Regions from separate parts of the Bradyrhizobium sp. i1.15.2 genome, predicted to be linked through region 2. Evidence: predicted binding sites of a transcription regulator. Region 2 holds the regulator's gene; each other region holds the start of a gene.
What was found. The regulator LexA, encoded in region 2, represses DNA repair genes until DNA is damaged. The targets are predictions, from matches to a motif close to TGTTCNNNNTGTGTTCNG.
Positions count from the first base shown of each region.

Region 1: the regulator LexA is predicted to act here: its motif matches at 3,289-3,306, upstream of ABIB80_RS20365 (DUF3072 domain-containing protein).
Region 3: the regulator LexA is predicted to act here: its motif matches at 3,473-3,490, upstream of ABIB80_RS18335 (ATP-dependent helicase).
Region 4: the regulator LexA is predicted to act here: its motif matches at 2,672-2,689, upstream of ABIB80_RS30970 (ribonuclease T2 family protein).

Region 1 covers NZ_JBEPRQ010000010.1:215,523-221,397, forward strand. The annotation lists gene ABIB80_RS20330 (hypothetical protein) at 199-381, opposite strand; gene ABIB80_RS20335 (VOC family protein) at 348-800, opposite strand; gene ABIB80_RS20340 (VOC family protein) at 1,025-1,423, opposite strand; gene ABIB80_RS20345 (hypothetical protein) at 1,704-1,958, opposite strand; gene ABIB80_RS20350 (hypothetical protein) at 2,139-2,378, shown strand; gene ABIB80_RS20355 (hypothetical protein) at 2,495-2,737, shown strand; gene ABIB80_RS20360 (hypothetical protein) at 2,743-3,012, shown strand; gene ABIB80_RS20365 (DUF3072 domain-containing protein) at 3,040-3,231, opposite strand; gene ABIB80_RS20370 (acyltransferase family protein) at 3,364-4,386, opposite strand; gene ABIB80_RS20375 (hypothetical protein) at 4,885-5,061, opposite strand; gene ABIB80_RS20380 (hypothetical protein) at 5,248-5,520, opposite strand; gene ABIB80_RS20385 (hypothetical protein) at 5,697-5,875, opposite strand, start outside.
Region 2 covers NZ_JBEPRQ010000017.1:23,766-29,640, forward strand. The annotation lists gene ABIB80_RS25895 (alpha-hydroxy acid oxidase) at 1-566, shown strand, start outside; gene ABIB80_RS25900 (HAD family hydrolase) at 575-1,207, shown strand; gene ABIB80_RS25905 (hypothetical protein) at 1,376-1,567, shown strand; gene ABIB80_RS25910 (molybdopterin molybdotransferase MoeA) at 1,826-3,037, shown strand; gene lexA (transcriptional repressor LexA) at 3,213-3,914, shown strand; gene ABIB80_RS25920 (hypothetical protein) at 4,367-4,801, shown strand; partial or broken gene ABIB80_RS25925 (ComEC/Rec2 family competence protein) at 4,939-5,875, opposite strand, start outside.
Region 3 covers NZ_JBEPRQ010000009.1:35,798-41,672, reverse strand. The annotation lists gene ABIB80_RS18355 (Spy/CpxP family protein refolding chaperone) at 1-1,113, opposite strand, end outside; gene ABIB80_RS18350 (FAD-binding oxidoreductase) at 1,200-2,639, opposite strand; gene ABIB80_RS18345 (thioesterase family protein) at 2,728-3,234, shown strand; gene ABIB80_RS18340 (DUF1328 domain-containing protein) at 3,240-3,413, opposite strand; gene ABIB80_RS18335 (ATP-dependent helicase) at 3,655-5,875, shown strand, end outside.
Region 4 covers NZ_JBEPRQ010000025.1:28,065-33,939, reverse strand. The annotation lists gene ABIB80_RS30990 (ATP-binding protein) at 1-930, shown strand, start outside; gene ABIB80_RS30985 (DUF3617 domain-containing protein) at 1,100-1,630, opposite strand; gene ABIB80_RS30980 (hypothetical protein) at 1,675-1,968, opposite strand; gene ABIB80_RS30975 (hypothetical protein) at 2,151-2,615, shown strand; gene ABIB80_RS30970 (ribonuclease T2 family protein) at 2,736-3,428, shown strand; gene ABIB80_RS30965 (23S rRNA (adenine(2030)-N(6))-methyltransferase RlmJ) at 3,481-4,341, shown strand; gene ABIB80_RS30960 (cold-shock protein) at 4,591-4,806, shown strand; gene ABIB80_RS30955 (outer membrane protein) at 4,877-5,500, opposite strand; gene uvrC (excinuclease ABC subunit UvrC) at 5,751-5,875, shown strand, end outside.

The sequences.
Region 1 (5,875 bases), on a different contig from region 2:
GAACGAAGCGCAATCCGGGGTGCTTCGGCAGCGTCAGTCCCGGACGACGCGTGCGCTCCACCCGACAAGCGCGGGTGATAGCGGAATCCACTGCGGCGAGCGACGCGCGATTGCGCCGATCCTCTCATGCAAAAGGTCCGCATGCAAAAAGCTCCGCCTGAGGCGGAGCTTTCGTGCAGGGTCAAGTTGGTCAGGCGATCAGCGGCCGAAGAACAGCCATAGCAAGATGATCACCGGGATCGGCACACCCAGCATCCACAACAAAATTCCGCGTCCCATCGCGTCCTCCTCCAATTGCATTGTCGAAGAGAGAACGCTGCTGGCACGGGCTTGTTCCAGCGGCGAGCCTACCAATGGCCGGTGTTCGGCATCGACGACCACGGCTCCTGCGGCGGCTTCGGGTCGCCCTTCTGCAACAGCTCGATCGAGTGCAGATCCGGCGAGCGGACGAAGGCCATGTTGCCGTCGCGCGGCGGGCGGTTGATAGTGACGCCCGCCTTCATCAGCTTCTCGCAGGTCGCGTAGATGTCGTCGACCTCATAGGCGAGATGGCCGAAGAAGCGATCCTCGCCATATTTTTCCTCGTCCCAATTCCAGGTGAGCTCGACCAGCGGCGCGCCGCGGCTCGATGGCTGCTTCTTGAGCGCCTCGAGATCGTCCGACGAGCACAGGAACACCAGCGTGAAACGCCCCTTGTCGTTCTCGATCCGCCGCACCTCCTTGAGCCCCAACGCATCCTGGTAAAACTTCAGCGCGACATCGAGATTGCGCACGCGCAGCATGGTGTGGAGGTATCGCATGGTTGTTGCTCCCTTGAACGGATGGGGTTTTGCTTTGGGCCGAGACGGCGGAGAAGGAGATAGCAGGAAATTGGGGGGAGGGGCAAAGGGTGGGTGCACGTGTGCGTGAGGGTGAAGCCCGCTGATGAAGCAAATCAGCCGGCGACTTCAATGCACTTTCACCGCAAATCCAGTGCCGCACACGCGCCACCGGCAACGTATGCGGGCCGGTCTGCTGCCGCGGCCTATTGCGCCGCGAGGCGCTTTCCGGCCTGCTCGATCGGCGGCATGAAGAGCGATACTGCGGTGCCTTCGGGGTCACGAAACTGGAACGTCTTGTTGCCCCATGGCATCGTTTTCAGCTCATGAACCAGGGTGACCTTGTCTTTCAGGCGCTCATACTCCGCATCGATGTCTTCAACCTGAAACTCGATCACGGCGGTGCGGTTTGCGCCGGGCTCGGCACTGTTTTCTTGCCAGAGCGCGACCGTCTCGGCAGCGCCGATTGCCAGGTTGGCGCCCGGCGTTACGATCTTGGCGAACACCGGCGCGAGCCATTCGGCGGAAACTCCGGTGACCATTTCATAGAACGAGACCATGATGTTGATGTCGGAGGCGATCAGGCGAGTGGAGGCGAACTTCATGGCATGTCCTTTGGTTGACCGCAGATTTGAGCGGCATCGCGGGGCTCGTCGCACACCGCTGCTGCCACCCTGATGTCAGCAGTCACGATGCCGTGCCGAGCGCGCGAACTACGGGCATGAATTGCGATGGCAATGCTGGACTGCGCCTCAAGTGAGACACGATGATCCCGGTGAAAGGGCTGGACTGCACCGTCACCGCAATTTTAGAGTCACATGGGCAGCGCGCCAGTTCGTTCGAGGCCTAAGCCCAGCCTCCAAGGAAGACGGGCCCCGTGATGACTCAACGCTTGGGCGTCCAGGTATCGAAGTTGCCGTCCTTCTTACCGACAGCTCTGGCCTTCTCAACCGAGATGCCGTCGCGGCAGGCGATGTAGGACTGAACCTGGGCGTTGGTCCCGGCTCGCTTCGCAACCCACATGTCACGCGTGAAGCCGTTCTTTGCCATGCAATCGAGCGCATGAGGGGTGCTGTTCGAGGCGGCGTGGGCGCCGATTGTTGACAGCAGCAATGCGGAAACAGCGATAATTGTTTTCATGAAATCTCCCAATGAAGCGCCTGTACAATAGCCGCCGTAAACAAAGCTACAAGGCGCTGTTGTCAGAACGCTCAACTTTCCAGATAGTCGATCGTTGGAGACTCTTCAGGTCGCTGGAGGTCGGGGCGTCGCGCCGGTCGACCGAAGGGGGACTCAATTGCAAGCTCCCGGGAGATATTGATGCGTTTTAGAACGGCACTTTTGGTTGCTTCACTCGTGGCGCCGTGGTGTGCGGCTCCGGACACGGCAAAGGCTGCGGGCAGCATGACGCTCTGCCTGCAGGCTGGCTTCTCGCAAGCCTGCTGCAAAGCCGAGGAAGCGAAGGGCGGTTTCAACGGTGACGGTGCCGATGCCTCTGCGCGCCGCTGGAATAGTCTTGCTATGTGCAAGAGCGGGAGTGCGCAGAAGATCAAGCGCTAGAAGACGAGCCCCTTCACGCGAAGCACCTCCACAGCGCTAACCGGGCCCTCAGAACGGTGATCCAAAACCGCGGAATTTGGCCACCTCACTCACGGGTGGACAGGCTTGTTTAGCCGTTGGCAGATGAACTCCTCGCGGAGATGACGCGACTAACCGCCATGGCCAATATTCTAGGCGAGCTTCTGTTCGCACTTATCCGCTCGATTGTTGCTGGATGGGCGTATGCGCTCTGGGTCAAACTGGCGACATGGCTCGAGCCGAAAATCCAACGGCGTTGGGTGAAGGTTGCCGTAGGAGGCCTCCTCGGCCTGGCAGCCTTTTTTATGATTCCGATACTGATGGGGCTGTTGGGCCTTTGAAGACAATGAAATCCGTTCTCATCCCCGCACTGGCAATCGGGGCGCCCGTCTCGACGGTGCTGCTCGTCATGGAGCAGCTCACCGACTACTCCATCGCTGTGATGGCATGGGAGATGCCGGGCATATCCGCAGCTTATCTTTTCTGGGGAGCTGTCGGCAGTTCCGTTTTCCTGGGCATCGCCATCACTTGGGCCGTGAATGCCATCGTTTACGGGGCGCCCGCCTTCGTCGTCCTCACGGTCGTCAAGCTGGCAATTCGCGGTTCGCCGAAGTGACCTGACAATGACGGTGATGCCAGATATCTACTTCTCGAGCCCGGCCTTCTGCCGCATCGTATCGATTAGCTCTGAGGCCTCTGCCTTGGTCAGATCCTTCTTGGGCAGCTCCTTGTGGGCCTGCTCGGCGAGGGTCTTGAGGTAAGATTCCTGGGCACCGGTCATCGGGTCGTCGCCGGAGACCCAATCCTTCGGATCCTTTTGGGTGTTGTCCGCCATCTTGTTGTCAGTCACGGCGATCTCTCCTTTTCAGGTTCAATGCCGGCTGACGCCTTTTGTTCCTTATTTGTTCGTGGCTGACCCATGACGCAGCAAGGGCCGCACTTGCCCCGATTCAGCGTCGGGAGATGATCACGGAACGGCCGGCAGCGATCGGCGTCTGCGCATGAGACCTATCTTGCGACTTGCCTTGCGCCCCCAATCGAGGATCGGTGCCTCAACCGCGACATGCAAGGCGGCGGCGAGACCGATGGAGAGCAGGATGCCGGCGATGATTGTCCCGACGATCGACAGACGCCACAGTCCGTCAAAGCTGGCGATCCATTTCACCACCAGATAATGGACGATATACAGCGCGTACGAAATCTTGCCGAGCCATTGCAGGATCGGTGAGAAGGATCGTCCTTCGGTCTCGACAGCGATCACAGCATGGATCAGCAATCCCGCACCTACGCCATAGGTCAGGACGCGCGCGAACTGCGCGTCGATCGCGCCGTGCACGAAAATCCAGTACCAGCCGGCCACGAACAGGCCCGCGGAAACGGCTGGGAAGTGGCGCGAAAAGCGCAATCGTCCGCTTCTCTGGAGATAGGCGATGACAACGCCGGCACCGAATTCCAGCACCAGCGGATGAAAGTAGATCCCGAACTCAAGGCCGAAGACGAGAGCAAGAATGACCAGGCCGAATCCAGCGAACAAGATCTCGAACAGCCGGTCCGGCTTGATCGCCAAGACGACCGCGACGGCGACATAGAAGTGCAGTTCGAAAGCCAGCGACCACGCCGGCCCGAGGTACCAATTCGGATATGTCCATGCGAAGATGGTTCCGAGGTCGAGAGCGGGGCGGTCGCCCGGCGCCAGCGCGATCCAGGAAGAGCTGATAAACGCCGCCAGCAACACCAGCCAATAGAGCGGAAAAATTCGGAGGGCCCGTCTGAAAGCGAAATCCAGCGGGTTGTGTTGTGCCGTCGCCGTGGTCGCGATGATGAAGCCGGAGATCACGAAGAAGATGTCGACGCCGCTCGCGAGAATCGTCAGCGCGCCCTCGGCGAGCTCGGGGCCGACCCTATCGGGTCGCGCACTGATTGCGTGTCCGCAGACCACCGACAGCGCAGCGACCCCGCGCATCGCCTGTATACCCGCGAAGATCCGCACCAAGCCCCGCCACGTTTATTGATACGCAATCTAGGCGAGAAACCCATTAAGGAACAGTTGCGCTGATGCGATAGAATGGCTGCTGGATGCGCTGGCGATGAGACATGCATCTCAAGGCGGATACATTTTGCTGAGCCTGTCATCGAAGGCACGACCATTGACGGCGTTGCCCTGCTATGCGGGTGCTTCTCAGCGGCGCCTGAGCAAGCGCCTCATCCTTCGAGACGACCGCTTCGCGGCCCCCTCAGGATGAGGCTCAGCTGCATCCGTCTCCGTTGAAGTGCTGCCGCCTACTCATTCCTCATCCTGAGGGCCCGCCGCAGGCGGGCGTCTCGAAGGATGGCCGCAGTCGAGCTTCCAGCCACATGTTTCTTCATGTGCGAGAGTCCCGCACGCGACGGCGCGTGAATCGAAAAACCGCCCCCGATTGCCGGAGGCGGTTCTCGAAAATCTGGCCAGAGAATTATCGCGACCGATCTTCGCTTCGCGCGAGACGCCCTAGTGACCGGTGCCGGGCTTGGTCGTCTTTGGCGGCTTGCCGTCTTCGATCCGGCCTTCGTTGCGCAAGTCGCGACCTTCCTGGGCCTTCTTCTGGCTCTCGCGGGATTTGCCGTGTTCGTTCATCTCTTCTTTGATGAATCCGGCGCCTTCCTTCACTTTACCTTCAACGCTCATGACGATCTCCCTTGCTGGAGATGGGGCAACTCGCGGCGAGACCTGACCGTTCCGGTGCGCGCACGATTGTGAGGCGTGCATTGGCGACAGGTTCCAAAAAGATCCGCGTCATGATGGGTCATGAAATGGCCGCGCCGCCTTGTGGGAAGCGACGCGGCCGGGAAGCAAGCCGTACAGGAAACCGGCTTACTTCATGTTGCTGCGGGTCCTGGTGCCGCCCTGGTCGCTGCCGGGGCCGGAGCCGCCTTGGCCGGAGGCGTCGGGCCTCACCATTCCGCCCTTGCCCATGCCGTCATGGCTCATGCCGGTGGTGCCGCTCCTCATCGTGCCCTTGTCCGTGTTGGTCATACCGGGCTTCTGCATGTTGTCGGTCTGCGCGGCGGGGCCGGTCTGGTTCTGCGCAAAGGCGGAGCCGCACATGAGGCCGAGGGCGGCGGTCGCAATGACGAGCTTCTTCATCTCAAACTCCTGGTTGGTTGTGTGGGCCAACGGGAGCGCAGAAACCGTGTTCCTAAAACAAGGTGTTCCGGAGTGCAAAAATTCTCGTCTGCAACGAGGGTACTTTCGGTTCTGATTGACTCAGAACCGCTCCGGATTGTTGTGACGCGTTTTCTTCGCGCGAACTTGAAAACGCCCTACGCCGCAAGCCGCTGGTCGGTCGGGCCCGTCAGGTGCTTGAGCACTTCCGCATGCTCCAGGTCGGGAACCGCAATGGCCGTGTGGCTGTAGCTCGCATGGGTTCGTGAGTTTGCAATCCGGTCCAGGATCTCGCCGCCCTTGATGACGTGGAGGCCCATGCCCTCTCCGGACGGGA
Region 2 (5,875 bases):
AGCGCTACGTTCGCGAGAGCCGCCTGCGCGCCACCGGCGGCGATTACCAGAAGGGTCTGGAGTGGCGGACGGTGAAGATGATCAAGGACAAGTTCAAGATCCCGCTGATCCTCAAGGGCATCGCGACGCCAGAGGATGCGCTGATCGCGATCGATCACGGCGTCGAATGGATTTACGTCTCCAACCATGGCGGCCGTCAGCTCGATCACGGTCGCGGCGCCATGCATGTGCTGCCCGAGATCGTCGATGCCGTGAACGGCCGCGCCAAGATCATGGTCGATGGCGGCGTCTGTCGCGGCACCGACATCGTCAAGGCGATCGCGGCGGGTGCCGACCTGGTCGGCATCGGCCGGCTACAATGCTGGGCGCTGGCGGCGGCCGGCGAATCCGGCGTGGCGCGCATGCTGGAGCTGCTCGAGGACGAAGTGCTGCGCTGCCTCGGCCTCTTGGGTGCGACGTCGTTCGCCGAGCTCGACAAATCCTGCCTGCACCAGGCGACCGCAACCAACGCGCCGAGTGTGTTCAGCGCGTTTCCGCTGTTCGACCACGAGCCATATCGATACTGAGTGAAAGGATGCAGGTGACATCGCTCTCTCCCGGCAGCGCGGATGCGCTCCTGTTCGATCTCGGCCGCGTGGTGCTCGATATCGATTTCTCCAGGGCAATCGCCTGCTGGGCGGGACATGCCGGCTGCAAGCCCGAAGCCATTGTAGCGCGCTATGTGCGGGACAGCGAAGCCTATCGGTTGCACGAGATGGGGAAGATCAGCGATGAGGATTATTTCGCCTCATTGCGAGCCTCGCTCGGAATCGGCATTTCGGACGCGCAGTTCCTGGAAGGCTGGAACGCGATCTTCGCCGGCGAAATGCCTGACATCGCCGAGCTGCTGCCGCGGGCAGCGAAGCAGATGCCGCTCTACGCTTTCTCCAACACCAACCGGCCGCACGTGGACCATTTCTCGAGGGAATATGCCGACCTCCTCGGCCATTTCCGCGAGCTGTATTTGTCGTCCAGCATCGGCTTGCGCAAACCGGATGCGGAGGCCTTCGACCACGTCGTTGCGGCGATCGGCGTGCCCGCCGGGCGCATCGTGTTCTTCGATGATCTTGCCGAAAACATCGAGGGAGCGCGGGCGCGCGGCTTGACGGCGGTGCATGTGACCTCGCCGCGTGACGTCGGGAACGCATTGAAGGCATTGGGCATTTGACGAGGAGTCGGTGTCGCGAAACCCACGGCGGCACCGCCCGCCGGGACCAATTTTGAGAAATTGAGGAACCCGATCACTTTGTGCATTTTTGTACAGAGTTCCGGGAACGGAATACCGCCTTCCGGACTCTTAGAGTCCGTTGGGACTTCTACGGACGGATGCATCATCGTGCTGGGCAAAACCTACCTCACCAAGCAGGCCTCTCTTCTTCTTGAATTCGCCAGGACAACTTCAGATTCGGACCTTTCCGCCAAGCTTGTGAGCAAGGCCGCCGACCTGAAATCCCAGGCCGATCCGCTGCCCGACAAAGACCAGGGAGCCAAGGCGCCCGACGTAACTCCCGGGCAGGCAGGGAGCTGATCGATGCAGCCCGGGGCGCTCGTCGTTCTCGCCTTGCCGTGATTTTCCTTGCCGTGATTTTCGTCGCTTCCATGGCCGCTCTCCTGCCGATTTGTCAGGTTCTTCGCATCATGCCGCGACGCGCTTGATCCTGCCTTCCGGAACAATGTGAAGCGGCGGGATGACTGTGCCCGCTCAGCGGTTTTTGCCTCTGCGCCCGCGCTCGGCTAGAAGACGTGCGGAACATTCGCCCGAACGTGCCGAGCAGGAGTTTTCGCCGTGGCCTTGATGCCGGTTTCCGACGCGCTTGCCGCGGTGCTGGCGGGTGCAGAGCCGCTGCCGGAAGAAATGATTTCCCTCGACGAGGCCCATCATCGCGTGCTCGCGCGTGACCTCGCGGCGCGGCGCACGCAGCCGCCGCAGGCGATGTCGGCGATGGACGGCTACGCGGTGCGCGCGGCCGATGCCGCGACGATCGATTCGGAGCTCACCGTGGTCGGCGAAGTCGCGGCGGGCCGACCGTTCGCCGGGACGATCGGCGCCGGCGAGGCCGTACGGATCTTCACCGGCGGCGTCGTTCCCGGTGGCGCGGACGCCGTCGTGATCCAGGAGGACACGGTCGCAGCCGGCAAGCGGATCATGATCAAGGAAGCCGCGATCGCCGGTCGGCACATCCGCCCCGCCGGCGTCGATTTCCGCGAGGGTGACGTGCTCCTGCGCAAGGGAAGCCGTGTCACCGAGCGCGACCTCGCGCTCGCTGCCGGGATGAATCATCCGCACCTTGTCGTTTTCAGGCGTCCAAAGGTCGCGATTCTCGCCACCGGCGACGAGCTGGTGATGCCAGGCACCACGCCAGGCCACGGCCAGATCGTCTATTCCAACGGCTACGCCCTGCACGCGCTCGCCCGCAGCGAAGGCGCCGAGACGATCGACCTCGGTATTGCCGCCGACACGCTGGAGGCGACCACCGCCGGCATCCGCCGCGCCCGCGAGAGCGGCGCCGACATCCTGATCACGACCGGCGGCGCATCGGTCGGCGACCACGATCTGGTCCAGCAGGCACTGCGGGACGAAGGCATCGCGATGGCGTTCTGGAAGATCGCGATGCGGCCAGGCAAGCCGATGATGCACGGGCGACTCGGCGCAATGGGTGTGATCGGCCTGCCGGGCAATCCCGTGTCGTCCTACGTGTGCGCTTTCCTGTTCATGGTGCCGCTGATTCGCGCCCTGTCGGGCCGTTCAGTGATTCACCATCGCCGCGAACGCGCCGTGCTCGGCCGCGGCGTCGGCGCCAACGACCAGCGCGAGGACTATCTGCGCGCGCATCTGGAGGAGCGTGACGATGGCACACGCGTCGTTCTTCCCGTCAATCATCAGGACTCTTCGCTGCTTGCGAATCTCGCTGCAGCACAGGTACTTCTCGTGCGCGCACCATTCGCGCCGAAGGCCGAAGCCGGCACGGCTTGCGAAGTGTTGCGGCTCCCCGTCTGAGCACCCCGCAACGCGCGTTCCGCGAACTTTGCTCTGTTCACGGTAAATTAAGCAGTTGCGGAACATGTATCGAACATATAGTGTCCGTTCATGATTTGTTTCGAGCATGTAGCGGCTTATTGCCGAATTCTGCGTCTCGGAATCGGACGACATCAACCGGGGGACTTTGGTCGAGATGTTAACGCGCAAACAATACGAGCTTCTGCGGTTCATCAGTGAACGTCTGAAGGAAAGCGGCGTGCCGCCCTCCTTCGACGAGATGAAGGATGCGCTCGATCTGCGCTCGAAGTCGGGCATCCATCGCCTGATCACGGCGCTCGAGGAGCGTGGCTTCATCCGACGCCTGCCCAACCGCGCCCGTGCGATTGAAGTCATCAAGCTGCCGGAGCTCCAGGCAGCCGCCGGCAGCCGCCGCGGCTTCACCCCCAGCGTCATCGAGGGCAATCTCGGCAAGGTGCGTGCGGGCTCCAGCCTGCCCGCGGACGAGGGCGAACGCCCCGTGGCGGTACCGGTGATGGGCCGCATCGCGGCCGGCACGCCGATCGAGGCGTTGCAGACACGCAGCCACACCATCAGCGTACCGCCCGACATGCTCGGCTCGGGCGAACATTACGCGCTGGAAGTGCGCGGTGATTCCATGGTTGATGCCGGCATCCTTGACGGCGACATGGCGCTGATTCAGCGCAACGAGAGCGCCGATACCGGCGACATCGTGGTGGCGCTGATCGACGACGAGGAAGCGACGCTGAAGCGCTTCCGCCGTCGCGGCGCCTCGATCGCGCTCGAGCCCGCCAACGCTGCCTATGAGGTCCGCATCCTGCCGCCCAATCGGGTGAAGATTCAGGGCAAGCTGATCGGGCTTTACCGGAAGTACTGATACCGGACGTACTTGATACCTGGAGAAGTTGGCGCCTCGCGCGCTTCCGATCGGCATCGCCGGTCAGAGATTGGAGCGGATCATCGTCCGCTCCGGCTGGATAGTCTTTCTGGTTCTGCACAGACTATCCGGCCCCTGCTCCGGCGCTGGCTACTCGCGACGCCCAAGAAGCAGCACCGAAACAGCACCGCTTCGCGGCTCGAGTGTGCGAGGAAACAGCGAGCAGCGATCGAGGTCGTTGCACCAGCCGGCAATATTCGCGCATGCGCCTCCCGAATGCATCGCAACTCTCTTTGTTCCTATTGAATTCGGGAAAGATAATGTGATCGCGGCTTGCGGAAACCAGCCGCAGATTTGCCCACAACCGAGCAGAGCTTTCGTGCTTCAACTCTGATAGAGGCCTGCGCCTCGATAAGAGACGTGGGTTGCTATCCCAGCATGAGGAGCACCCGATGTGTGACTACAGCCTGCATGCCGTCGCGTCGCGCCCCGCCGAAGTCGGCGAGACGATCGTCACGACAAATTTCCGCGGCACCTCGACGCGCGGCTTCGCCTCCGCAGCCGATCCGTCTGTTGCCGTCTGCCTGCTGCCGGGAACGGAGCTCGCCTTCGCAGACGACGTCCGCTACGACAATCGCTGGATCTGGACGCGGACCATCAATTCCCGCGTGGGCAAGTTCGGCAAGATCGATCCGCACGTTCCCGACCGCCATCATGACGCGATCGAATTCCCCGACGGCAAATTTGTGCTGGTGACGCAGCTCGTCGAAGGCCAGCGCGCGACCGTGCTGCAACTGCCTGTGACCCAGTCGGTCATCGAGCGCGAGCACAAGGCGCAGATCATCGCCGACAGGCAGCCGACCGTCACGCACCTGCCGATCGGCTGAAACAGCCGCCCTCCGGCTACGAGGTCGGAGGTCAGGATTGAATTGCCATCGCCGGCCGTGGCCGGCGAGATGGTGTGGTTTGCGCCAGCGAATCCGAGCGGACGCACCGACCCGCTGCGTTGCTCCGCACCATCAGATCAATCGTCGGCCTGCAAGTCGGTCTCCGCCGGCGTTGCGTCCTTGATGCGGGGCGCGGTCGCCTTCGGCGCAAGGCTGCCGTCGAAATCACCCTCGCCGGCGCCGACCGGCAACCAGGGGCGGCTCGTGCCTCTCGCCCTCACCGCCTGAACCACAAATCCGTCACCACGCTGCGTCAGCGCCAGTGCGCTCTGGCTGGCGAGCCGCTGCCGATCGACCACCATCGCCGCGCAATCGGGCGGCGCGGGACGCGTCGTCACCACCAGCGCGGCCCGACTGCAATCGTCGGCGAGAGCGTCGACCCGCAGTGCCAGCGCGACCAGCCTCCCGTCGATCAGTGGCGTCACGCAGCCGGATTCGTCACAGGACACGCCATCAGCCAGCGAGGCTCTGCCGGCATCGCGCGGATCGGCGTCGGCAGCGAGCCATTCCTTGAGCAGAAAGCTGTCCTTGCTGGTCCTGATCAGGTGCAGATATCCGTCCTTGCCCCGCACCGCGACGCTCGCGCCATCCCCGGCGATCAGGATGTCGGGCCTCCGCGCCGACAGTCCCCACAGGATCGCTGCCAGCAGCACCAGGGCGCCGGACCAGCGCAGCGGCGTCCGCAACAAGCCCAGCACGATGATTCCCAGGCTCGCCGCGATCAGCGGCCCGATCCCGAACGCCGCGATGCGGCCGACGGCACCCGGCAATGCTGCGACCCAGCGCGAGACCGCGACCATCCAGTCGATGCCGATCCCCATCAGCCACCAGAACACGCTGTCCAGCCCGAACGGTGCAGCAAGCAGCCCCAACAGCCCCGCCGGCATCACCAGCGCCGAGACCACCGGCATCGCGCCGAGATTGGCGAGCACGCCGAACGGCGTGACACGGTGGAAGTGGAAAGCGGCGTAGGGTGTGGTCGCAAGTCCCGCAATCAGCGAAGCCATGAACAGC
Region 3 (5,875 bases), on a different contig from region 2:
GCTGGTATCCTGAAGCACTTGCAGAGCAGCACGCTGAGTCTCACTGGGATGGAGCCGCGCGCCGATCTCGCCGGCTGGCCAATCGAGCCCAACAGGCGCACCGCAATTCTGAACCAGCGATGCGCTGGCGTCGCGGGAAGCCGCTGTCCGGCGCTGATCCTCGGCCAACGCATTGAAACGGGCCTTCTGCTCGTCGGTGAGGGCCCCATAGAATTTGTCGAGCGCCGGTTGCACCAGCTCGACGGCCTTCTCCATCGCCTCGATGCGCTGCTGCATCGCCGCCAACCGACCGGGCGCCGTCGCCGCGACTTGCGTTGGACAGGCCGCGCGGATGAGCTCTGCTGCCTGGATCGAGACATTGCCGAGTTCGTCGAGGCTTGCGCCTTGCGCCTCGGTCGGCTGCACCGCCGCGACGATCTGGTCGATCGGCAGACCGACGATTTCGCGACGGTCGCTGCCGCAAAGCTGATCGAGCGCAACGCCTCGCGCTTGCCGTCGTCCCTGCGATCGTTGCGGCAGATAGGCCGAGAGGCGATCATAGCCATAGGGGCCGAACATGCCGGCATAGATGTCGGGATAGCCGTAGCCCCAGAAGCCGAGACCGTCGCCCCAGATCGCGTAGTCGTAGAGGTCGTTGTAGGCGAACGGCCAGAACAGCGGCCCGACCCAGCCATAGCCGCCCCCGGCATGTTGCCACCAACCGCCGCTTGCGCCGTGCCAGCCGGCAAGGGCGGCCGCAGCTGCGATCTGGGCCCGCGCCGCCGGATTGCTGATCAGCCGGCCATTGCGAAACGCGCTGGAGTGCGCGTTCAGGGCATTGCGAAAATGCGCGGGACGGATACCCGTATTGCGGATCTGACCGAATTTCGAGGAACCATGTCGGGCTCCGGCTGCGAACCGCGTCCCGCCATGATGCCCGCCGCCGCCATGCGCGTGCCCGAAACCGTGACCGCCGAAATGACCGCCGCCATGATGGCCACCCCCGTGCCCACCGCCATGCCCGCCCCCGTGCCCACCGCCATGGCCGCCGCCATGGCCGCCTTTCGCCAGTACCGCTCCCGCCAGCATGCACGCAAATGCCACCGCGGCAATTCGAATGACCGGTCGCACCATTGTACCCTCCCGCGCAGACCCCTGCCATTGAGGCATCGGAACTGGCGGGAGTTGGAACCGACAGGACTGCCGAAAGTTCCCGGTCGTTAGCTGCGCAGGCTCTCCGCCTCCGGCACGATCTTGCCGGGGTTGAAGATGTTCTGCGGATCGAGCGCATGCTTCAGCGCCCGCATCGCATCCAGCGCTTCCGGCCCGAGCTCGGCCCTGAGATATTTCTGCTTGCCCTGGCCGATGCCGTGCTCGCCGGTGCAGGTGCCGTCCATCGCCTGCGCCCGCTCGACCAGGCGGTGCATGAATTCCTCGCCGCGCGCCATCTCGTCGGCATCGTTGGTGTCGCAGACCAGCGAGCAGTGAAAATTGCCGTCGCCGACATGACCGACGATCGGCGACAACAGATTGAGGCGCTTGAGGTCTTCCTCGGTCTCGCCGACGCATTCCGCAAGCCGCGAGATCGGCACGCAGACGTCGGTCGCGACCACGCCGATGCTGTCGCCGGGCCGTAGCGCCTTCACCGACCAATAGGCGTCGTGCCGTGCCTGCCAAAGTTTTGTGCGATCCTCCGGCTTGGTGGTCCAGGAGAAATCACCGCCGCCGCAATCCCTGGCGATCTCGCCGAACGCCTTGGACTGCTCGGCCACCTCGATCTCGCTGCCGTGGAATTCCATCAGCAACAGCGGCGTCTCCGCCAGCGTCAGCTTCGAATAGGCGTTGCAAGCCTTCACCTGCGCGGCATTGAGCAGCTCAATGCGCGCCACGGGAATGCCGGTCTGGATCGCCAGGATCACGGCCTGACACGCGCCATGCACGGTCTCGAACGACACCGCGCCGGCTGCGATCGTCTCGGGAATGCCACGCAGGCGGATGGTCAATTCGGAGATGATGCCGAGCGTGCCTTCGGCGCCGACGAACAGATGCGTCAGGTCGTAACCGGCCGACGATTTCTTTGCGCGCGTGCCCGTGGTGATGATCTCGCCGTCACCGCGGACGACCTTCAGCGCCAGCACGCTGTCGCGCATGGTGCCGTAGCGCACCGCATTGGTGCCGGAAGCCCGCGTCGAGGCCATGCCGCCGAGCGAAGCGTCAGCGCCGGGGTCGATCGGGAAGAACAGGCCCTGGTCGCGCAGATGCTCGTTCAGCGCCTTGCGGGTGACGCCGGGCTGGATCACGCAGTCGAGGTCCTCGGCGTGCACCGCCAGCACCTTGTTCATGTCGCGCAGGTCGATGGAGATGCCGCCCGCGGGCGCATTGACCTGGCCTTCGAGCGAAGTGCCGGTGCCGAAGGCGATGACGGGGACGCCGTTCTTCGCGCAGATCCGCACCACGTCCTGGATGTCGGCGGTCTCCTGCGCCATCACCACGCCGTCCGGCGGCTGGTTGGGAATCCACGTCGTGGTGTGGCCGTGCTGCTCGCGGACGGCCTGCGACGTGATGAGGCGGTTGCCGAATCGTGCGGCAAGCTGCTCCAGCGCGGTCGCGAGGGCTTTCGGCGCCGGCCGCGGCGGATTATTGGTGATGGTCGTACCCACGGAAATTCCTCCCGACGAGAAGAGACCGTGGCAAAGGACATCTAACCGGTCAAGTCAAGCGACCGGACGCATAGCTGGGGAAGGACACATGCCGGACACTGTCACCGCTGCGCCCGATGCCGAGCCGTTCCGCGCCTCGATCATGCAGATCGAGCCGCAATGGATCGACTACAACGGCCACCTCAACATGGCCTATTACAACGTGATGTTCGACCGCGCGATCGACCAGATGTGGCTGACGCTTGGGATCGGGCCGGGCTATATGAAGGAGCGAGGCGGCTCGACCTTCACTGCCGAGTGCCACGTGCGGTATTTGCGCGAAATCCACTTGGGCGATCCCGTGCAGGTCTCGGTCTGGCTGCTGGAGGCCGACGACAAGCGGCTGCACACATTCCAGGAGCTGCGGCACGCCACCGAGGGCTGGTTGTCGGCGACCTCCGAAAACATGTCGCTTCACATCGACATGGGCTCACGAAAGGTGGCGGCGTTTCCGCCAGACATCCGCGAGCGCATCGCAGCGGTGGTCAAGGCCCACAGTGCCGTACCGCGGCCCGAGGGCATCGGCCGGAACGTGGCGATGCCCTCGAAGCGGTAAGCGCGCTAGACCCTGTTACGGCCGCGGGCCAGACCGACAACGGCCGAGACCAGGAACAGCACGACCGCGATGAAGAAGATGATCTTGGCGATTTCGATCGACGCGCCGGCGAGGCCGCCAAAGCCCAGGATACCGGCGATCAAGGCGATAACCAGAAACGTCACAACCCAGCTAAGCATGGTCCGAACCTCTGTTTCGATGTCTGTCTGCGATCGGCGCGGCTGACGCGCCTCACTTGCAGAACCAATCGCCAACTCGGAACAATGGTTCCGGGCCGCTGGGGCCGGAAATTCGCCTGACCCGCAGGAACAAATTGGCTTTCCGCGCACGTGGAAAACCCCCGTCCGCGGCCCCATATAGGGACCAATCCCTGTTAAGAAGGCTCCCCTTTCACCACCCCGCGGTGCCAACGTGGGGCAAATGATTCGCATGACCGAGCCGAGCAAGATCACGTCCCAGAGCGTCCCCGACCACCAGCCCGCAGCCGGCGGCATTGCCGCGCGCGCGCGCGCCTCGGTGGGCCCGCAATACCTGTCCGGGCTCAATCCGGAGCAGCGCGAGGCTGTGGAGACGCTGGACGGGCCGGTTCTGGTGCTGGCCGGCGCCGGCACCGGCAAGACCCGCGTGCTGACCACGCGCATCGCCCATATCCTGAGCCAGGGCCGCGCCCGCCCCTCCGAAATCCTGTCGGTGACCTTCACCAACAAGGCCGCGCGCGAGATGAAGCACCGGCTGGGCCAGATGCTCGGCCATGCCGTCGAAGGCATGCCGTGGCTCGGCACCTTCCACTCCATCGGCGGACGCATCCTGCGCACCCACGCCGAACTGGCGCAGCTCAAGTCGAACTTCACCGTGCTCGACGTCGACGATCAGGTGCGGCTGTTGAAGCAGCTGCTGCAAGCCGACAACATCGACGACAAGCGCTGGCCCGCGCGCATGCTGGCCGGCCTGATCGACGGCTGGAAGAACCGCGGCCTCACGCCGTCGCAGGTGCCGTCGGGCGAAGCCGCCATCTTCGCCAACGGCAAGGGCGGCAAGCTCTATGCGAGCTACCAGGAGCGGTTGAAGATTTTGAACGCCGCCGATTTCGGCGATCTGCTGCTCGAGGACATCCGCATCTTCCGCGAGCACCCGGATATCCTGCGGCAGTACCAGCAGCGCTTCAAATTCATCCTGGTCGATGAGTATCAAGACACCAACGTCGCGCAGTATCTGTGGCTGCGGCTATTGTCGCAGGCACCGACGAAGCCAACCTCGCCCACTGTCATTCCGGGGCGGCTCGAAGAGCCGAACCCGGAATCCGGAGATGAGTCTGCCGTTCGAGATTCTCAGGTGCGCGATCGCGCACCGGAGTTCGATGCTACGCATCGCCCCGGAATGACGGAACTCGCTGCCCCCCACGTCAAGAACATCTGCTGCGTCGGCGATGACGACCAGTCGATCTATGGCTGGCGCGGCGCGGAGGTCGACAACATCCTGCGCTTCGACCATGATTTTCCCGGCGCCAAGGTCATCCGCCTCGAGCGCAACTACCGCTCGACCGGCCACATCCTCGCCGCCGCCTCGCACCTGATCGCCCACAACGAGGGCCGGCTCGGCAAGACGCTGCGCACCGAGGACCATGACGGCGAGAAGGTCACGGTGACGGGCTCGTGGGATTCGGAAGAGGAAGCCCGCGGCATCGGCGAGGAGATCGAGCAGATCCAGCGCCAGGGCGACAAACTCAACGAGATCGCGATTCTCGTTCGCGCCTCCTACCAGATGCGCGAGTTCGAGGACCGCTTCGTCACGCTCGGCCTGCCCTATCGCGTCATCGGTGGCCCGCGCTTCTACGAGCGCGCCGAAATCCGCGATGCGTTGGCCTATCTGCGCGTCATCAATTCACCGGCCGACGATCTCGCCTTCGAGCGCATCGTCAACACGCCCAAGCGCGGCCTTGGCGATGCCACCGTGCAGATGCTGCACGATCACGCCCGCAAGCGCCGCATTCCGCTGTTCGAAGCGGCGCGCGCGGTGGTCGAGACCGACGAGCTGAAGCCGAAGGCGCGCGGCTCGTTGCGCGACGTCGTCGCCCAGTTCGACCGCTGGCGCGCCCAGCGCGAGGTCACGTCGCACACGGATCTCGCCCAGATCGTGCTCGACGAGAGCGGCTACACCGAGATGTGGCAGAAGGACCGTTCGGCGGACGCCGCGGGCCGGCTCGAGAACCTCAAGGAGCTGGTGCGCTCGATGGAGGAGTTCGAGAACCTGCAAGGGTTCTTGGAGCACATCTCGCTGGTGATGGACCGCGACAGCGGCGCCGATGAGGACGCGGTGTCGCTGATGACGTTGCATTCGGCCAAGGGGCTGGAATTCGACAACGTGTTCCTGCCGGGTTGGGAAGAAGGCTTGTTTCCGAGCCAACGGACGCTGGACGAACAGGGCCGCGCCGGCCTTGAGGAAGAGCGCCGGCTCGGTCATGTCGGCCTGACCCGAGCCCGCCGCCGCGCCAAAATCTATTTTGCCACCAATCGGCGGATCCATGGCACCTGGTCGACCACGATCCCCTCGCGCTTCCTCGACGAATTGCCCGCGGCCAATGTCGAGATCACGGAATCCAAGGGCGGCTCGGCCTGGGGCGGCACTGGCGGCTACGGCGCCT
Region 4 (5,875 bases), on a different contig from region 2:
CGCTCCAACCTGGTCGAGATCCGGATTCAGCTCGACGACGCCGTGATGCGCGTGTTCGCACAGCGCAGCGCGGCTTATGCCTCGAACTCGGAGATCTTCCTGTTCTGGATGGTCGGCACGTCCTCGATCCTGCTGATCGTCGCGGTGCTATTCCTGCGCAACCAGATCAAGCCGATCCTGCGACTTGCCGACGCTGCCGAAAGTTTTGGCAAGGGCCGCGAGGCGCCGAATTTCCGTCCGCGCGGCGCGCGCGAGGTGCGGCGCGCGTCGGTCGCCTTCCTCGAAATGAAGTCGCGCATCGAGCGGACGATGGAGCAGCGCACCGCGATGCTCGCCGGCGTGAGCCACGATCTGCGCACGATCCTGACGCGGTTCAAGCTCGAGCTGGCGCTGATCGGCGACAGCCCCGAAATGGAGGGCATGCGCAAGGACGTCGACGAGATGTCGATGATGCTGGAGGACTATCTCGCGTTCGCCCGCGGCGATTCCGGCGAGCAGTCGCAGCCGACCGACATGGCGCAGGCGCTCGAGGAGCTGCGCAGCGACGCCGAGCGCCACGGCCACATTGCGACGGTCGCGTTCAACGGACTGCCCGTGGTCACGGTGAAGCCGGCCTCGTTCAAGCGCTGCCTCGCCAACCTCGTCACCAACGCCGCCCGCTACGGCAAGGCCATCGCTATCACCGGCCAGCGCGATCACCGTTATTTGACCGTGACAGTCGACGACGACGGCCCGGGCATTCCCGCGCACTTACGCGAAGAGGTGTTCAAGCCGTTCCTGCGGCTGGACAACGCCCGCAACCAGGACGAAGGCGGCACGGGTCTTGGCCTCGCGATCGCCCGCGACATCGCCCGTTCGCACGGCGGCGACATCACCCTTGGCGACAGCCCGATGGGCGGATTGAGAGCAAGCGTGCGGATACCGGTGTAGCTGCCTCTTCCCTTCTCCCCCTGTGGTAGAAGGTGGCGCGAAGCGCCTGATGAGGGGTCTCTCTCCGCGAATTCAAAAGCGAAAAGAGTCACACGCGGAGACAGACCCCTCACCCGTCTCGCCGCTACGCGGCGAGCCACCCTCTCCCGCAAGGGGAGAGGGAAGAGTCTTACTTCGGCAACAGCGCTTTCAGCTTGTCCATGTCGCGCACGTTCATCTTGAAGCCGCCGGGCATCACGATGTCGCCGGGCTTCTGGTCCGGCTTGCAGGCCCCCAGCCATTTCGCTTCGAGCTGCAGGGTCGTGTCGCGGCCTGCTGCGCCGGCGGCGCCGCCTTGCGCGTGCGACGACGTCTTCACTGTATAGGCCGAATTGAAATCGCCGGTGATCTCGGCATGCGAGGTCGTGCTGATGCCGGCGACATTGCATTCGGAATCGCTGACATAGCCGGTCGCGGTCTTCTTGATGTCCTGCTTGGCGCAAATCTGCTTGGCCATCGGGGAGACGTTGTTGTTCATCTCCTTGTCGACGGTCTCGTCGGTGCAGTGCTGCATGGTCATCTCGGGCACCGGCGTGCCGGTCCTGACCATCTTCAATTCCCACAGGCCCGCCTTGCGCACCGGCAGGTCGTCAGCGCGGGCGCTGCCTGCCGACACGACGAGGCAAAGGGCGGAGCCGAGCAAAGCGAGTTTGCGCGTCATGTGGGAAGCTCCCGGCTGAGAGGTAGCGGCGCTGCGAAAGCGCCTCAGTAGAGCGTGCGGATCGGCTGGTCGGCCGCGCCATAAGGCACCCAGCGGCAGGAGAACGAGATGTAGCCGCCCTCATAGGCCTGCATCGCCAGGAATTTGGCGACCTTGCCGTAGCGCGCGCAGTGATCGACCGCGACCTGCCGCGCATCGACCTGGGTTGCCATCGAATAGGCGATGATACCGCCGGTGTCGTTGCCCTTGAACGGAGGCACCGGAAGGAGATCGGCGCGCGCCGACTGGCTCGCCATCATACCCAAGGCAAGTAGGCCCGCGGCCGCAATGATTCGCATTCCCGTCACTCCGATTGGTTGGTGGCAGTTTACGGTGCCGGCGCGGCGGTGGAAAGAACCGAAGACCCCTCTGGTGCAGCATTGCGGTCAACTCGTCGGCAAGTGTTGCCGCGCTGCACTTGACCTCCCCCGGCCTTCGCGGCACCGTCCGACCCTCGCAGATCATGCTGTCTGGATTGCCCATGCGCGCCTCGACCTTCCTGAAATCGCTCCGCTTTGCCGCCGTGCTCGGCCTCCTGTTCGGGGCGCTGTCGCTCGGTGAGGCCAGGGCCGCCAATCCGCTGGAGCTGAATTTCTGGCTGAGCGGGCCGCGCTATGACGGCAACGTCTCCGAATGCGACAGGGCGCTGCCGACGATCGCCAGCCAGTTCTGGGAGAAAGAAAGCTCGTTCTGGAATTCCTCGTTGAAGATCACCGGCTTCTCCGCCGTTCACGAGACCGCGTTCCGGCCCTGGGCGTCCGACAACATCCCGCGCCGCTATTGCACCGGCGAGGCTATGCTCACGGATGGCAAGCTGCGCAAGGTGCATTTCTCGATTGTCGAGGATGGCGGCTTCGCCGGCTACGGCCAGGGCGTCGAATGGTGTGTGGTCGGGCTCGACCGCAACTGGGCCTACAACCCGGCCTGCCGCGCCGCCAAACAATAATTGCAAAAGTTCTGATCCGGACCGATCAGGCGGCCGAACGACGGTCGTCCGAATTTTGTTCTTGAAATGTTCTTACCGCCTGCTAGGCTCTTCTGCACAGTCTAGTTGAGGGGCGTCGCCATGTTTCATTCCAGATTGCATTTTTTCTCCCGCCTGATGATCTCGCTGACGCTTGCAGCCGGGCTGGCTGCGCTGGCCGGCGGTGCCAAGGCCCAGGACAAGCGGCAGAACACGCCCGGCGAATTCGATTTTTATGTGCTGTCGCTGTCGTGGTCGCCCTCCTTCTGCGAGGAGGCGGCGGAGCGCGGCGGCCGCTCGCAGACCCAGTGCAGCGGACGGCCCTACGCTTTCGTGGTGCATGGTCTGTGGCCGCAATATGAGAACGGTTTTCCGGAATATTGCCAGCGGCCCTCGCCGCGGCTGAACCGCAGCATCGTCTCCTCCATGCTCGATCTGATGCCGGCGCCGGGTCTGATCTTCAACGAATGGGACAAGCACGGCACCTGCTCGGGGCTCGCCGACCGCAGCTATTTCGAGACGATCCGGAAGGCGCGCGCCGCGATCAAGATTCCGGCTGAATATCTCGATCTGTCGCAGGCCAAGACCGTGGCGCCGGCGGAGGTGGAGGAAGCCTTCATCAAGGCCAATCCGGGCCTCAGCAATGCCGCCGTCTCGATCACCTGCAACCGGACGCGGCTATCGGAAGTCCGCATCTGCCTCAGCAAGGACCTGCAATTCCGCGCCTGCGAGGAGATCGACCGCCGCGCCTGCCGCCGCGACCAGGTGGCGATGCCGCCGATCCGGGGTGGGTAGCCCAGGCATCGTGCCTCTTTGCTCAAGCCGCCACGTGGCGTAGTGCTCTTGCATGAATTACCGCCACGCCTTCCATGCCGGCAACTTCGCCGATGTCATCAAGCACATCGTGCTGGCGCGCATCATCACCTATCTCCAGGACAAACCGGGCGCGTTCCGCGTCATCGACACCCATGCCGGCGCCGGCCTCTACGATCTCGAAAGCGACGAGGCGCGCCGCGGCGGCGAGTGGCTGACGGGCATTGCGCGGCTGATGCACGCGCGGCTGTCGAACGACGCCATGGCACTGACCAAGCCCTATCTCGACATCGTCCGCGCCTTCAATCCGAAAGGCGAGCTCAAGGCCTATCCGGGCTCGCCGCTGATCGCGCGCGCCCTGATGCGGCCGCAGGATCGCCTCGTCGCCTGCGAACTCGAGCCGAAGGCGCGGAAAGCGCTGATCGGCGTGCTGCGCCATGACGAGCAGGCCCGCGTGGTCGACCTCGACGGCTGGATGGCGTTGCCGGCTTTCGTGCCGCCAAAGGAACGGCGCGGGATCGTCCTGATCGACCCGCCGTTCGAGGCAAAGGACGAGTTCGAAAAGCTCGGCGAGGCCTTCTCGACGGCTTTCGCGAAATGGCCGACCGGTATCTATGTAATCTGGTATCCCGCCAAGAGCCGGCGCGCCACCGACGCGCTGGTGCAATCAGTGGCGCGGCTCGCAGCCGCAGCAAAACCGCCGGGAAAATGCCTGCGCCTCGAATTCAGCGTGGCGCCGCAGGCCGACGGTGCAACTCTCACCTCCACCGGGCTCTTGATCGTCAATCCCCCTTACACGCTGCAGGGCGAGCTCAAGACGATCCTGCCCGAGCTGGAAATGCCGCTCGGCCAGGGTGGCGCTGCCAGATTCCGATTAGAGGTGCCGAGACCGTAACACTCCGGCATCTTGGGAAAAATATGCAGGAGCGGTGGTCAATCTGCGGAGAACCGTATTATGCTGTTTCCGTGACTGGCTTTACGTTCCGCTTCCGCGAATGGTTGCGGCGGAGTGAAGGCCTAAGAAAGATCCAGTCGGACCAAATGGTCTGCCCAAGGATGGCCAGCTCCCGGGCTTCGTAAGGCCCGGTCATATCGTGACGTGCGTCTGCGTCACGACGGAGGAGCAATGAGGGGGAGTTTCCCGATGGCCATGACGGGAACGGTCAAGTTTTTCAACGGTGAGCGCGGCTACGGATTCATCAAGCCGGACGACGGGGGCCGCGACGTCTTCGTACATATTACTGCTGTGGAGCGGGCCGGACTGAAGGACCTTGCCGAAGGACAGCGTATTACTTTCGAAGTCGAACCGGACAAGAAGGGCAAGGGGCCGAAGGCGGTCGATTTGGTCATCCTTCCCTAGCGAGCCTGGCGTAAAAAAAATCCCGGCCGCAAGCGGCCGGGAGGTTGGTCCGGTATTTTCTTCTTAGCTATCAGAAGTGATAGTTCACGCCTGCGCGCACAACGCTGGCGCTATAGCCGTTTGACACGCCTGTAATCGCGAACTGACTCGTCGACAGATCGATATAGAGATATTCGAGCTTGGCGCTCCAGTTCGGCGCGAATCCGACTTCCGCGCCGGCACCGATGGTCCAGCCAGCGCTGGTGTGCGACTCGGTCCAGCCGAACGTCTGCGCGCGCAGCTCGCCGAAGGCGAGGCCCGCCGTGCCGTAGAACAGCACGTTGCTGAAGGCATAGCCGGCGCGGCCGCGCAGGGTACCGAACCACGGATTGGAGAACTTCCACGGCGCGAAGGTGTCGTCGGCACCGGCGGCCTGGATGTCGCCCTCGACGCCGAACACCCAAGGGCCGGTCTGGAAATTGTAGCCGGCCTGAACGCCGCCGACGAAGCCTGACGGCTTTGCGGGATTGTTGTTCACCGAACCCCATTCATAGCCGAGATTGGCACCGAGATACGGGCCGGCCCAGCTATAGGCATTGAGCGGCTGATTGACCGTATAGGGCGCACGCTGCCCGTAATTGAGATCGGCGGCCTCTGCCGAAGCCGTCCAGCCGACTGCAGCCAACGCGGCTGCGCCCACAACGAGCGCCTTCATCACACACTCCAACGCAACTGCCGTCACCGGTGCGATGCCTGCGCCGCCGCGCGAGGCAAAACCGCATGGTTACGGAACCACCACTTTTTCGCGTAAGATTTATCGAGAGTTTTAAGTTAAAGGCCTGTTAAGTCGGGTTACCGGGCTGTTAACAGGCTTAAGCAAGCGTTACCGGGAACTGCGCCGCCATCCTGTGCGTGCCGCACGGCCGGAACTTCAAATCGGCACCCGCAGCGCCTAAATTCGCACCATGGTTCACGATTCCACCGACAATCCGGACGACGCACGCACGCGCAAACCCGTGCGCGGCAACGCACCCGATGTCCCGGCCCAGGAAACCGAAGCGGCGCCGCCCGACCTCGATCCCGCCACAGC